4 regions of the Salicibibacter cibarius genome follow, and region 4 is predicted to be linked to each of the others. Evidence: riboswitches for the same ligand, from Rfam matches in the RefSeq annotation. Region 4 holds a riboswitch; each other region holds the start of a gene.

Region 1 (3,112 bases), 1.6 Mb from region 4:
AGTCCTTGCGGACAGCACAAATGACGTGCATCGCTCCATCTTTGACCCCTCTGCACGTGCGGATAAAGTCCTTGCTGGCAAACCAACTGTCTACGAGAACATACTTGGCTTTGAAACCGTGCTTCACCGCTCTTTTGAGCATACGTATCGCATTCGTGATTTTGTCGACATCGCATTCCTTCTTGCGCTTGGCACCGTTTGAGCGAGGATCACGCTTCTTTTGATATTGCTCTTTCCGCTGTTTCTTGTATAGCTTCTTTTCAGAATGAAGACTGAAATCAAGCGGGTTAAAGCTTTTCCCATCAAAGAGTCCCATGGTGAGATTTTTGAACCCGAGCGTTGCTTTGGATTTCTTGCGTCCGGCCACATGGTCGTGGACGTAAGAAACCTCTTCAATCCGGCGGCCAACACGCTCGTCCATCGTATCATCAAAGATAAAAGCCGACTTATCGTCCACGTCCTGATCAGGGTTAACCAAAGATTGAAACTGCTTAGACACATGAAGAAGCAGGTTGCGCCAAGGCATCCGGGCGTGGTTTTTCAAGCGATAAATCGTATCCTTTTGCATTTTGGTGACCTGTTTGTATCCACTTTTGTAGAAGGCATTGACGCTGTTCAAAAACATCAGTGGAAACACCAATAGTAAGGTGATGATATCTGCAACCGGATATCCTTGCTCTTTCTTCAATCCGACCTTGTGACAAAGGGAACGAAAGTTGAACGTTTTCATAACATCCCTTATAATTGAATCAATTGAAAAACTATGAGTTTGAATCACTTTTTCAATCTCTTTGGTTTTTCCCCGCATGGTAACACGTCCTTTTGGCATGATTTGGATTGGTACCTTAATTATACCAAAAGCCCTGTGTTCATGCGGGTTTTTTACGTTTTTTCATCCATTTTCATGGTGTTTTTTTATTGATTTATCAGGGTGCGAAACTCGAGTCCATTATATCATGTTTTCAGGAGAAAGTGGATTTCTTGAGTGTGAGAAAAAATATGAAGATCCCGCATAATTATGATAGAATAAAGGAAAAGAAAAAACCACTAGGGGTGCGTACAGCGCTGAGAGAAGTGATTGCTTCAACCCTTCGAACCTGATCCGGGGAGTACCGGCGGAGGAAAGTGGCTTCGGGACGTAAGCGAAGAGAGCACTTGATTCTTGTCCTATGCGCCGCCACCTTCCGTCCGAAGGTGTTTTTTTACACTCTCAGAAAGTATAAATTGTTCGGATGATAGTATTAAGAAAAACTTTGCCCCTCGCCATCTTTAGCGATAAGTCAAGTTTTTCTAAATTGAAGGGCAACGCTGGTTTCGTGCCGAGAGCCGAAGGAGGGCGCGGACATGACAGAAATAGCAAAAGCATTAACGGTGGCAGGGACGGATCCGAGCGGAGGAGCCGGTATTCACGCGGATTTGAAAACGTTCCAGGAGATCGGCGTATACGGGATGAGTGTGATCACATCAGTCGTCAGCCAGAATACGCTCGGAGTAAAGTCATTTGTGGATCTAGAACTTGATTTTGTGGAAAGCCAATTTGACGCGGTATTTGAAGATATATCTCCGGATGCGGTGAAATCGGGGATGCTTTCCAATCCGGAAGTAATGACGTTGACAGCCAAAAAAATAAGGGAAGCAAATGTCGCCAATTATGTCCTTGACCCCGTAATGATTGCGTCCAGTGGACACGCGCTCATTTCGGAATCGGCCAGGGAGACGATTGCGAAAGAGCTTCTTCCTTTGGCAACGGTCGTGACGCCGAATTTGCCGGAAGCGGAGGCGTTGACAAATCGAACGATCAAGACGGTCGACGATATGAAAGAAGCCGGGCGGATACTCGTAGAGGAATATGGGACGAGCGCTGCATTGATCAAAGGCGGGCATTATGAAGGCGAGGCCGATGATTATCTGTATGATGGCCAAACGTTTGAAAAATTCTCGGCGAAACGCTTTGATACGAAACACACGCACGGAAGCGGTTGTACGTATGCAGCGGTTATTACAGCCGGCCTGGCGAACGGAAAGTCCCTCTATGAAGCGGTGAAAATTGGCAAAGCATATATCACTGCCGCGATCTCAAATCCGCTCAATATCGGAAAAGGGCAAGGACCGACGAATCATTGGGGGCATCGCTGGTCTGACGTTCAACCCCCGATCAAAGTGTAAGGAGCGCGAAACATGGCCATTCAAGTCAGCAAAAAGGCAGCACGGCGGTTCCTTCTCGCGAAATCAGGTCTGAATAATTATGGTGCACTCGACTCGAATGTGGCGACAGCACTTCGCCAATTGGAATGCGTGCAATTGGATCCGGTGGCGATCATTGAGCGTAATCACCACCTTGTATTTTTCAATCGTTTGGAAAAATACAATCGGCAAGAACTCGAACGCCAATTGTGGGAAGGGCATGCTTTTGAATATTTTGCCAATGCAGCTTGTTTACTCCCAATGGAGGACTATCCGATTTTTAAAGGGAAAATAAAAACGAGTGAGCGGGAATGGGCATCGAAAAGGCATCTGTATCAAGATGTGGAACGTATGATCCGCCAAGCGTTAGCAGATCAAGGCCCGTTGCCATCCAAGGCCTTTGCTTCAGATAAAAAGGTTGTCGGTGCCTGGGACCAACCAACGCACGCGACAACGAAAGAAACGAGTCATGTGCTTCGAGTCCTGTTTGAAACCGGTGCCATTCAAGTATGTGGCAGACAAGGGTCTGAGCGCTATTTTGCTTTGAGCGAAGATGTTATTCCCGCGGCCTGGCAACAAGAAGCAGAAGCGATCAGCGAAAAAGAAGCGGACCGAAGACTTGTGCACAAATACTTGCGCGCATACCGCCTGATCGATGACAGCGATCCGCGATTTGGTTGGCAGCGTATGACAGCTAAGGAGCGTAAGGACTGGGTGGACGGCTTTATCTCTGATGGCACGCTCACCCCGGTGGATATCGAGGGCGCGACCGGGCGATACACAGTGTTGCAAGAAGAAGCTGAACAGCTACTTGCATACGAAGCACACAATGAGCGCGTCAACAATGCCGTCTCTTTTTTGCCACCCCTCGATAATTTGTTGTGGCGCAGAACGCGCTTGGAAGATTTATTCGATTTCACGTATCGTT
Region 2 (3,112 bases), 1.7 Mb from region 4:
TCGGCAGGGACAAAAAGAGGCACCCCAAGTGAGTAAGCCGTACCATTGACTGTTGGTACCATGCCTCCACCTGTTACCGCTATAAGGCTATCCCTCTCGACCTTGACCTCCGGACCGTTCATCGTCATTTCAAGCACGGCTTCATTTTCATGATTGCCCACGATGGCATTTGCACTTTGCAAAGCGATACGATCCATCGCGCCGCTCTCCAAAACCCCTTGCTGCAAAAAACCAATTCGGCCTCGGTCTTGAATGGTCGTAAACAAGCCTGCTTTCAAGATAAATAAACTCACATGTCCCCTCCTCGTACACTTCAAACTCCGTGCGCGTAATTGCCTTAAAATAAACCATGTCCCCGGACTTCAGCAAGCTCGGTTGTTCCCGGTTCGGATCAAACATTTTAAGGGGTGTTTGCCCGATCAGCTGCCATCCTCCCGGTGTCTCAAGCGGATACACTCCTGTTTGAATGCCGGCGATCCCGACAGCACCGGCGGGGATTTTTGTTCGTGGTTCACTCCTTCGCGGCGTAGCAATCTTTTTTGACATCCCACCGAGAAAAGAAAAGCCGGGAGCAAAACCGATCATGTATACCAGATACTCGCCGCTTGTATGAATTCGGATCACTTCTTCTTCAGAAAGGCCGTTCTCCTTCGCCACATGGGACAAATCGGGACCAAAAGCTTCTTCATAACAAACGGGGATCGTTACGACATCCCCCATACCGTCGTCCCCCGTCGTCTCCCCTATCTCATGAACTTTTTCCCGCAACTTTTCCATCACGTATGCACTCGGAGTATCTCTTTTCTCCATGATACGGAACACCTTTACCGGGTCGTAAAAGACGGTTAGACCAGTATAGCTCGGAACGCATTCGAGATACCATTCGAATGGAGCGTCTTCCAACAAGTCCATCATTTTTTTTGTACGTTTATGGATTTCCGGATCAATTTCCGTTCCAAAAACAATATTGATCGCGGTTTCTGATAACACGTATAGTTCCGGTTTTTTTTCCTGCGCAGACATAAAGGCCCCCTCTCACCTTCCCTTACCAGTATAAATTTGAGTTTCCCATTTGTTTTATTTTTGATAATTACCCCTGTGGCCGATCACTACAGCCATATTATACCTTTAGAAAATGATTGTTATCCTTTTCCCTTATGCATACCCAATCAAACGATCGACAGGAAATATTTGATTATTTCTTTTATTGGTGATACTATATTATAAGAATACAATATCAAGAAAACAAACCACTAGGGGTGCTTTTATTAGCTGAGAGAGACGCAGTCTCGACCCTTATTCACCTGATCCAGTTCGCACTGGCGGAGGGAAGTGGGCTGATGACGTATAGTATAGTTTCCGGCATCGCCACTTCCTATGATGGGAAGTGGTTTTTATTTTGGGGGGAAAAAAATGAAAACGCTCATTCAACAAGTGGAAAAGCGCAGAGATGAGTTAATTGGCTTGCTATCGGATTTGATCGCGTTTCGCACACCTGCCCCACCGGCCAGAAACACGGATGAGATTCAAAGCTACATAGCCGACAAACTCCAAACAATAGGTTTCGATGTAGACCAATGGGACGTTTATCCCGGGGATCCGAATGTTGTTGGCACACGAACAGGATCCCATTCAGAAGATTTTCAAAGTCTAATATTGAATGGGCATATTGATGTTGCTTCGGTGGAAGAAAACGAGGGCTGGGAAACGCCTCCATTTGAAGCAGTCATACGAGACCGAACGCTCTTCGGACGGGGATCAGCAGATATGAAAGGAGGTATTGCCGCCTGTTTATTCGCACTTCAACTGTTGCACGAGAATGACGTCGATCTTCGCGGAGACGTGTTACTGCAGTCTGTGATTGGCGAAGAAGTTGGAGAGGCCGGCACGAAGCAGTGTTGCGAACGTGACTATGGAGCAGATTTCGCCATAGTAGCTGACACGAGTGATTGCGAGCTTCACGGACAAGGTGGTGTGATCACAGGCTGGGTAACGGTGAAAAGCCCGGCGACCCACCATGATGGCACACGTCAACGCATGGTCCACGCCGGCGGTGGATTGCGAGCGGCAAGTGCCATTGAAAAAATGAATAAACTGATCACAGCACTACAGGAATTAGAGCGCGATTGGGCGATAAACAAATCATATCCCGGTTTCACCCCGGGCACAAATACCATCAACCCCGCTGTGATTGAAGGTGGGCGCCATGCCGCTTTCGTGGCTGACGAATGTAGACTATGGATCACCGTTCATTTCTATCCGGATGAAAGCGCTGATTCCGTGGCAAAAGAAATCGAAGATCATCTTTTGGCAACGGCAAACGCCGATCTCTGGATGAAAGATCATCCGCCTACGTTTCAATGGGGCGGCGGGTCGATGATTGAAGAGCGCGGCGAGGTATTTCCGTCTTTTTCTATTGATGAAGATCATGCAGCTGTCAATGACTTGATGGAAGCACATGAGCAAACATTTTCAGAACCTGCAAAAATATCCATGTCCCCATCCGTCAATGACGGTGGTTGGCTCGCCGAGGCCGGCATTCCCACGGTATGCTACGGCCCCGGAAAATTGGAACATGCGCATGCCGTTAATGAACACATCGACATCGATCAATTGCTAGACTACACGAAAACACTGCTCCGCTTCATCGTTAAGTGGTGTAATCAACCAAAGGAGAGATCATAATGACATTCAGCAAGCGCATTCGAAAAACCGCGGACCCGATCTGGAAAGCAAGTCATGAACATCCCTTTGTACAGGGAATCGGGCGCGGCACATTGGACATTGAATCTTTTAAATTTTTCATGTGCCAGGATTACAAATACTTAATTGAGTATTCCCGCGTCATGGCCATGGGCACCGTTCTTGCGCCAGATTTGGAAACGATGTCAGGATTCGCTAAAGCCCTCGATGATACTTTGAACATGGAAATGGACTTACATCGCTCCTACGCCGAACGACTCGGCATTTCCAGCGAAAATCTTGAGGAAACGGTCCCCGGGCCTGTCACCCTTGCTTATAGTGGTTACATGATGGCGGAAGCGCAAAAGGGTTCCATCGCAGAACTGATCGCCGCTATCCTTCCATGCGCTTGGAGCTATTATGAAATTGG
Region 3 (3,112 bases), 1.5 Mb from region 4:
TGGAACGGTTCAAAGGTGAGCCTGTTCCCCCTATTGAGGAAGGGAATGAAACGACTTTTCGAAGCGGGGAAAATCGGGATTGGTCGGTCACCGTGGCCCAGTTAACAACGATGATGGATGAATGGCTGCACACCATTGATGGGACAACGGAATCCGATTGGCGAGCGCCCGTTCATGGAGAAAGCGGTGAGACGTGGGGGACGGAGCTCGCGAATATGATGATCCATACGAGTTACCACATCGGACAAATTGTATTTATTCGAAAACAGCAGGGGGCGTGGGATGTGGAAGAGGAGGCGCGTTGATCGTATTTAGCTGATAAATGGTTTGTTTTGGCTGATAAAACGGCCGATTTGGCTGATATATTCCGCTTTTCGGCTGATATCCTGCTGATATTCAATTGAAAGGGGGTGAAAACACTGATTGTCTTAAAAGAGCGAATACCACCCAAACAATTAATGGCACTGGAAGCAATGAAGCGACGTTTGTTGGAAAATCACCCCAGAATGGAGAAGGTATCCCGAGATCATCGTATGTGGGAAGTTGGCTATAAGGGCGAATGTTCTCTGGATTTTTACCTGAAACAGCTACCGGAAGGTGAATACTGGCTATTTTATGGGTTGTGCCTGAAAACGACAGATGGTGAGCAGTTTCAAATCGATACCATGTTGCTATCGAAACGGGTCGCCATTCTTTTGGAGATTAAGACGATTGCCGGGGAAATTTTATTTGATGAAGATATCCACCAATTTTCACGGACCTATCAAGGCGAGGTCAAAAGTTTTAGTCACCCATATATCCAGGTGGCAAGGCAGAGAACATTGCTCCGTCAATGGCTGAATGCGAGAGGCTATTTCAATCTGCCGGTTGCCCCTCTCGTCATTTCCGGCAACCCGTCAGCAACCTTGACCTTTAAAAATGCCCCGCGTCACTTCATGCAATCCATCGTACGTGCGGAGGTCTTGCCACAGAGAGTTCTGCAACTGAAAAAAGAAAACCCTGCTGATCAGTTATCCTCCTCTGCGCAAAAGGAATTATCACAGCAATTGCTTGACGGTCATCATGAGCAACCTGACAATGTCGTAGAAGCCTATAACATCAGTCGGTTCGACTTGCTCACCGGTGTTCACTGTCCGTCTTGTTTCAAGTTGTCCATGCAAAGGATCCATGGAAATGGATGGCATTGCCCTCGGTGTTCTTTTCGCCATAAAATGGCTCATGCTGAAAGTCTGAAAGACTATCGTATACTTTTCCAACCATCTATTTCGAACCGCGAAGCGCGAATTTTCCTCGATATCCCCTCTGCTTCAATTGTCCGCAAACTCCTCACCCAATTAGAGCTTCCCATACAAGGAAAAAATAAAAGCCGGCGGTATATGCTTACTGACCTTTAAATGGCTGATATAATGCTGATTTTCGCTGATAAATTGTCCGATTTGGCTGATATACGCCCGGTTTCCGCTGATATACGCCCCTTCCGCCGATAAAAATTGACGTATTTTCCTGGTTGCGTGTATAATATAGTTAAATAAGCATTTCTACTGGGGGTGCCCTGCCGGGGCTGAGATGAGGAGAACCTCGAACCCTTGGAACCTGATCTGGATGATAAAGCCAGCGGAGGAAAGTAGATGAAGAACGGGAATCATTCTTTCTGCTGTCCTTTGCTGTCTCAAGGACGGCTTTTTGTCGTGCCTTGAAGGCTGGTAAGGAGGTAAACTGTGACTTGGCATTTAATTACGACGAACAACCTGCCGTTTCACATGCAAATAAGGCAGTTACGGCATGCATTGAAAAATATTGACATCGTTCATATTCGCGATAAGGAAGCTTCGCTGCAGCGGTTGAAACAACAAATTGACCAACTTTGTAAAATTGGCCTGCGGCGCGAGCAAATTATCCTCAACGAGCATGCAGAGGCAGCGGCCGCGTGGGAGTTAGGGGGTGTGCACTTGCCGAGCCATTCCCCGCTGACGGCAAAAGAAATAAAAAAAGAAGCGCCGCATTTGCAAGTGGGGGCGTCGGTTCATAATCTCGGGGAAGCCAAAGCCCGGGCTGAAGAAGGTGCGGACTATCTTTATTACGGGCATGTATATCCGAGCGCGAGCAAACCCGACGTCCCGCCCCGGGGGGTTGAGGCATTGCAATCGGTTGTGCAAGCGGTTAGCGTCCCTGTGCTGGCAATCGGAGGTATTACCCGTGACCGTTTAGGCGGGATAGCCCATACCGGCGCTTCGGGCATTGCGCTGATTTCAGGTTTTTGGGAAGCGGAAAAACCGGAAGAAGAAGCAAGCCATTTTAATCGCTTCGGGCAGTTTAGCTATGAAACGATATGAATCCTACGATCTGATAATCGTCGGTGCAGGGATAATAGGACTTGCGATTGCGTATTACGGCACACGGGCAGGGTTGAAAACACTAATTCTTGACCGTGGAAATGCGGCAAAAGGCACAACTTCGGCAGCCGCCGGTATGTTGGGGGTGCAAGTGGAACTGCAGTCACGGACGCCTTTGTACCCCCTTGCGAAAAAAAGCCGGCAATTGTACGCGCAGTTGGCCGAGGAACTAATGGAACAAACGGGGACCTCCATTGGCCGAACGGTTTCCGGCGCGATTAAACCGGCTTTTTCGCCGGAAGAATGGAAAAAATTAACTGAAATTGAACGATGGCAAACGGCTGCCGGGGAATCGGTGCAATGCTTAACGGCTGCACAATTGTACGAACATCTTCCTTTCCTTGCCGATGGGGCAACGGGTGCCCTTTATTTTCCCGAAGAAGCGCACGTGGAACCTGTGCAAACAGCCGCTGCCTTTCGACAAGCAGCGGTCCTTCAAGGCGCTGAATTGAAAACGTATACCGGCGTATGCTCGCTGCTTCAAAATGGTGATCAATGCGAAGGGGTCATGTCGACAAGCGGCGAGGAATTTTATGGCGAACACGTTGTTTTGGCAACCGGTCCCGATTTGCTTGAGCTTTCCGCGGATCGAACCCTGCCGATTGAAGGGGTGAAAGGAGAGGCGATTCGCGTACAAGGGAAACGCCCGCTCGTAACGAAGACGTTGTATCATGAACACTTCTATTTCGTGCCGAAGCCAAATGGCGAAACGCTCATCG
Region 4 (3,112 bases):
TTTGTCTGCGAAAATTGCCTTCCATTCGGCAATAAAACCTTTCAATGTAAAACCTCCCTGATTCGGCCAAATGACCATAATAATAAGATGGTCATTTTTTATTCAAAAAAAACATCGCTCACGTGTATCATCGAACGACGATTCCTTTAAAAATGTGATTTTCAAAGACCTGAAATAATTCTTCCTCCGTCAACGGACGTTTTTTTGCTTCCCAATCAACAATGAACGCAATGTATAGTTTATAGATGGTGAAGGCTGTGATCTCCGTGTCCATCACTTGCAGACGACCTTTTTCCACCCCTTGCGCAACGGCTTGTTCCAAAGCGGTAATAATGAAATCCTCGACCTTTTGCATCGCGGACACCGCTTCTTTCGTGCCATGGACGTTGACTTCTTCGGCCAGATGCATCAGAAGTTGATGCTCTTTTCGATATTGCAACGTATCATATAAGGCACGGTGCAGTTTCAGTATGGATCGTTCATCGTTGTGTTTCACCCGTTCAAAAATGGTCCCGAGATCATGTAAAATGCCATCCATGACCGCTTCCAACATTTCTTCCTTATTTTTAAATTCGGTATAAATCGTGCCTTTGCCGATACCGGCGAGCTTGGCAACGTGGGCGACCGATGTGCCTTTATAGCCAAACAAGGAGAACGCCCGTTTTGCAGCTTCTAAAATCGTTGCGCGTTTGTTAGTGATCATTTTTTGGTCCCTCTTTTCGAGAAAATGACCAAATGAACAAATTGGTCATTATTATGATAACATGTGTGATTGATAAGTCAATGAAAAATAATAGGCACGAGCGAATTGTTCGCTCGTGCACAGATCTTAAGAGGGAAGTGGGGTTGTTTTTTTCATGTGAAAAAAATCAGGCTGTGCCCTGGAGAGGATGTAGACGACAACAAGCGTGATCAAAATTTCCGGCAATAAATAGGAAATATTGTAACCGATCGAATAGAGATAGACATTCATACCTTCCGGAGTGAAGCTCCCAAACCAAACGACACCGGAGACGATGTGAGATAACAATCGTAAAAACCCGGCGAACAACAAACCGAAAAGCGCCCAGGGCACGGACAATTTCCCCTCGCTATTTCGAAATGCAAACAATGCGGCAAGTCCGAGAACCGCGTATGGCACCGGATAATCCAACAACATCTGGATCGGATGAATGATTGAAGCGTTGTACATCAAATTCACGATCCCGACGAGCAATCCCGTGAGCACCCCAACTCGCCACCCGCGCCTAAAAGCCATAATGAAAATCGGCACCATGATAAGAGAAATCGAGCCGCCTTGCACCCAAGGCCCGGGAAACTTCACGAAGCTCAGAATAAACGCGAGTGCCGTCATTAAAGCGATTTCAACCATAACAAGCGTCCGTTGTTGCATAAAAAAATCCCCTTTCTGTTTGTCCACAGGGGGAAGCCAGGCGTCTACAAGCCTATTGGGCCCGTAAATCCATGCCTTCCACTTCCCTACGCCGGTATGAACCGGGTCAGGTTCCAAGAGTTAGGACGCGCGTCCCTCTCAGTCTTTCGACACCTCTAGTGGAAAAATATTTTAATGATCATTCTTTATTATACGCCTATTAGGAAAACTTGCAAGTAGGAGGAAAACGGCTGAAAAGTGATGGTGAGAAAACCTAATCATTTTGTTCTAAATGACGAATATTTTCCTGCACGAATGCTGTAAATGCCGTGATTTCCGTTTCAACAAGGGCTTCGGCAAGGATTCCCCTTCAAAATCTGTGATTTAGTGGGGGAGGAATTACCAATTGTTTGTGTGTTTGATAAACGTGAGTGCTTTTAGTGGAACTTGTTTGTAACTTTTATCTGGGTTTGTGAGATATTGGTCTTCGATGTTTTTGACAAAGGCCATGCTTGTACCATTGAAACCCGAGATCCATCCCACCTTTCCTTGAAACAGCACTTTGTCATTGAGATAAAATCCCTTTAAGTTATAGAAGCGTGGTCTAACTCCACCGTCTTTAGACGGTATAAGCTTTTAGCCTTGCCTTTGAATGTCCATACTTAAACCGAGGTGAGAGTATGGATGAATACAAAAGAAGTAGCCACGCGGTCTATGACATCAAATACCACATTATATGGGTTACAAAGTATAGATATCATGTGTTACGTGGCGACATTGCCCACCGAGTAAGGGAACTAATCAGACAAGGATGTGAAGCGAGAGGGATCACGATAGTACAAGGAAGTGTAGGGAAAGACCATATTCACTTATTATTGTCCTGTCCGCCGAGCATAGCACCGAGTAAGATATTGCAATATCTCAAAGGGAGATCATCAAGGTTAATCCAAGACGAATTCCCCGCCCTGAAGAAAAGATATTGGGGTCAGCACTTATGGGCGAGAGGATATTTTTGTGCAACAGTAGGAAATGTGACGGAAGAAATCATTAGAAATTATATCGAAAACCAGACCAGCGAGAAGAGGAACGATATATTCAGGATTGATGATTGAGTTCCAGTCAAAATCAGTATGCTTGAGCTTAAGGTCTTTCAGCAGACTTCAGTCTGAAATGCGACTTTCAGTCGCGGACAATTTATGTCCAAATCCACCTGCTAAAGCAGGTGGGTCGTTTAAGAACGGCTTATTCTTTATATTTCGCTGGCTGATTGTATTTTTACACTTTCTTCCTTTTCGTGCTGTTGCTTCATGTAAAGATCGTTTCTTTTTGCGAAACTGCTTGATCTTGAAGATGGAATAGGTGTCATAATCAATCTTATCTATCCCACTGATCGCTATCGCGTCGTTATAATGGGTTTTATCTAACCCTAATGCTTTACGTTTAGGTGTCGTAACGGAACCATAGGTGATATTTACATCCGAATATTTATCAAACACTCTCCTGCGAAACACATTCATGAACGTACCTTCTTTATAGCTAGGTAGCTTTTTGCCCTCCATCATCCACTCCCAAAGGATTTTCCCTTTTTTATGATTCTCATGCGTATGACAATCGGTACAAACAGTAATGAGATTATCCGCACGATCACTACCACCATGAGAACGATAGACAATATGATGGGTATTCAGTATCTTGCTTTGTTTCTTGCAAACTTGGCACGTATAGTTGTCTCTTGCAAAC

What was found. Region 4 has a riboswitch for thiamine pyrophosphate ahead of thiT (energy-coupled thiamine transporter ThiT). Riboswitches for the same ligand answer to the same signal wherever they lie in the genome.
Region 1: it holds a riboswitch for thiamine pyrophosphate, as region 4 does, so the genes downstream of both, thiD (bifunctional hydroxymethylpyrimidine kinase/phosphomethylpyrimidine kinase) here and thiT (energy-coupled thiamine transporter ThiT) in region 4, are expected to answer to the same signal.
Region 2: it holds a riboswitch for thiamine pyrophosphate, as region 4 does, so the genes downstream of both, HUG15_RS03565 (acetylornithine deacetylase) here and thiT (energy-coupled thiamine transporter ThiT) in region 4, are expected to answer to the same signal.
Region 3: it holds a riboswitch for thiamine pyrophosphate, as region 4 does, so the genes downstream of both, HUG15_RS19570 (thiamine phosphate synthase) here and thiT (energy-coupled thiamine transporter ThiT) in region 4, are expected to answer to the same signal.

Annotation. Positions count from the first base shown of each region.
Region 1 is NZ_CP054705.1:790,841-793,952, forward strand. It holds gene HUG15_RS04055 (IS4 family transposase) at 1-808, opposite strand, end outside; TPP riboswitch at 1,040-1,141, shown strand; gene thiD (bifunctional hydroxymethylpyrimidine kinase/phosphomethylpyrimidine kinase) at 1,345-2,166, shown strand; gene HUG15_RS04065 (winged helix-turn-helix domain-containing protein) at 2,179-3,112, shown strand, end outside.
Region 2 is NZ_CP054705.1:674,179-677,290, reverse strand. It holds gene HUG15_RS03575 (5-oxoprolinase subunit C family protein) at 1-293, opposite strand, end outside; partial or broken gene pxpB (5-oxoprolinase subunit PxpB) at 301-1,023, opposite strand; TPP riboswitch at 1,246-1,348, shown strand; gene HUG15_RS03565 (acetylornithine deacetylase) at 1,414-2,685, shown strand; gene tenA (thiaminase II) at 2,685-3,112, shown strand, end outside.
Region 3 is NZ_CP054705.1:3,880,491-3,883,602, reverse strand. It holds gene HUG15_RS19580 (DinB family protein) at 1-305, shown strand, start outside; gene HUG15_RS19575 (nuclease-related domain-containing protein) at 411-1,394, shown strand; TPP riboswitch at 1,534-1,640, shown strand; gene HUG15_RS19570 (thiamine phosphate synthase) at 1,719-2,333, shown strand; gene thiO (glycine oxidase ThiO) at 2,320-3,112, shown strand, end outside.
Region 4 is NZ_CP054705.1:2,343,578-2,346,689, reverse strand. It holds gene HUG15_RS12200 (YhgE/Pip domain-containing protein) at 1-45, opposite strand, end outside; gene HUG15_RS12195 (TetR/AcrR family transcriptional regulator) at 128-703, opposite strand; gene thiT (energy-coupled thiamine transporter ThiT) at 830-1,393, opposite strand; TPP riboswitch at 1,460-1,560, opposite strand; gene tnpA (IS200/IS605 family transposase) at 2,053-2,484, shown strand; gene iscB (RNA-guided endonuclease IscB) at 2,533-3,112, opposite strand, start outside.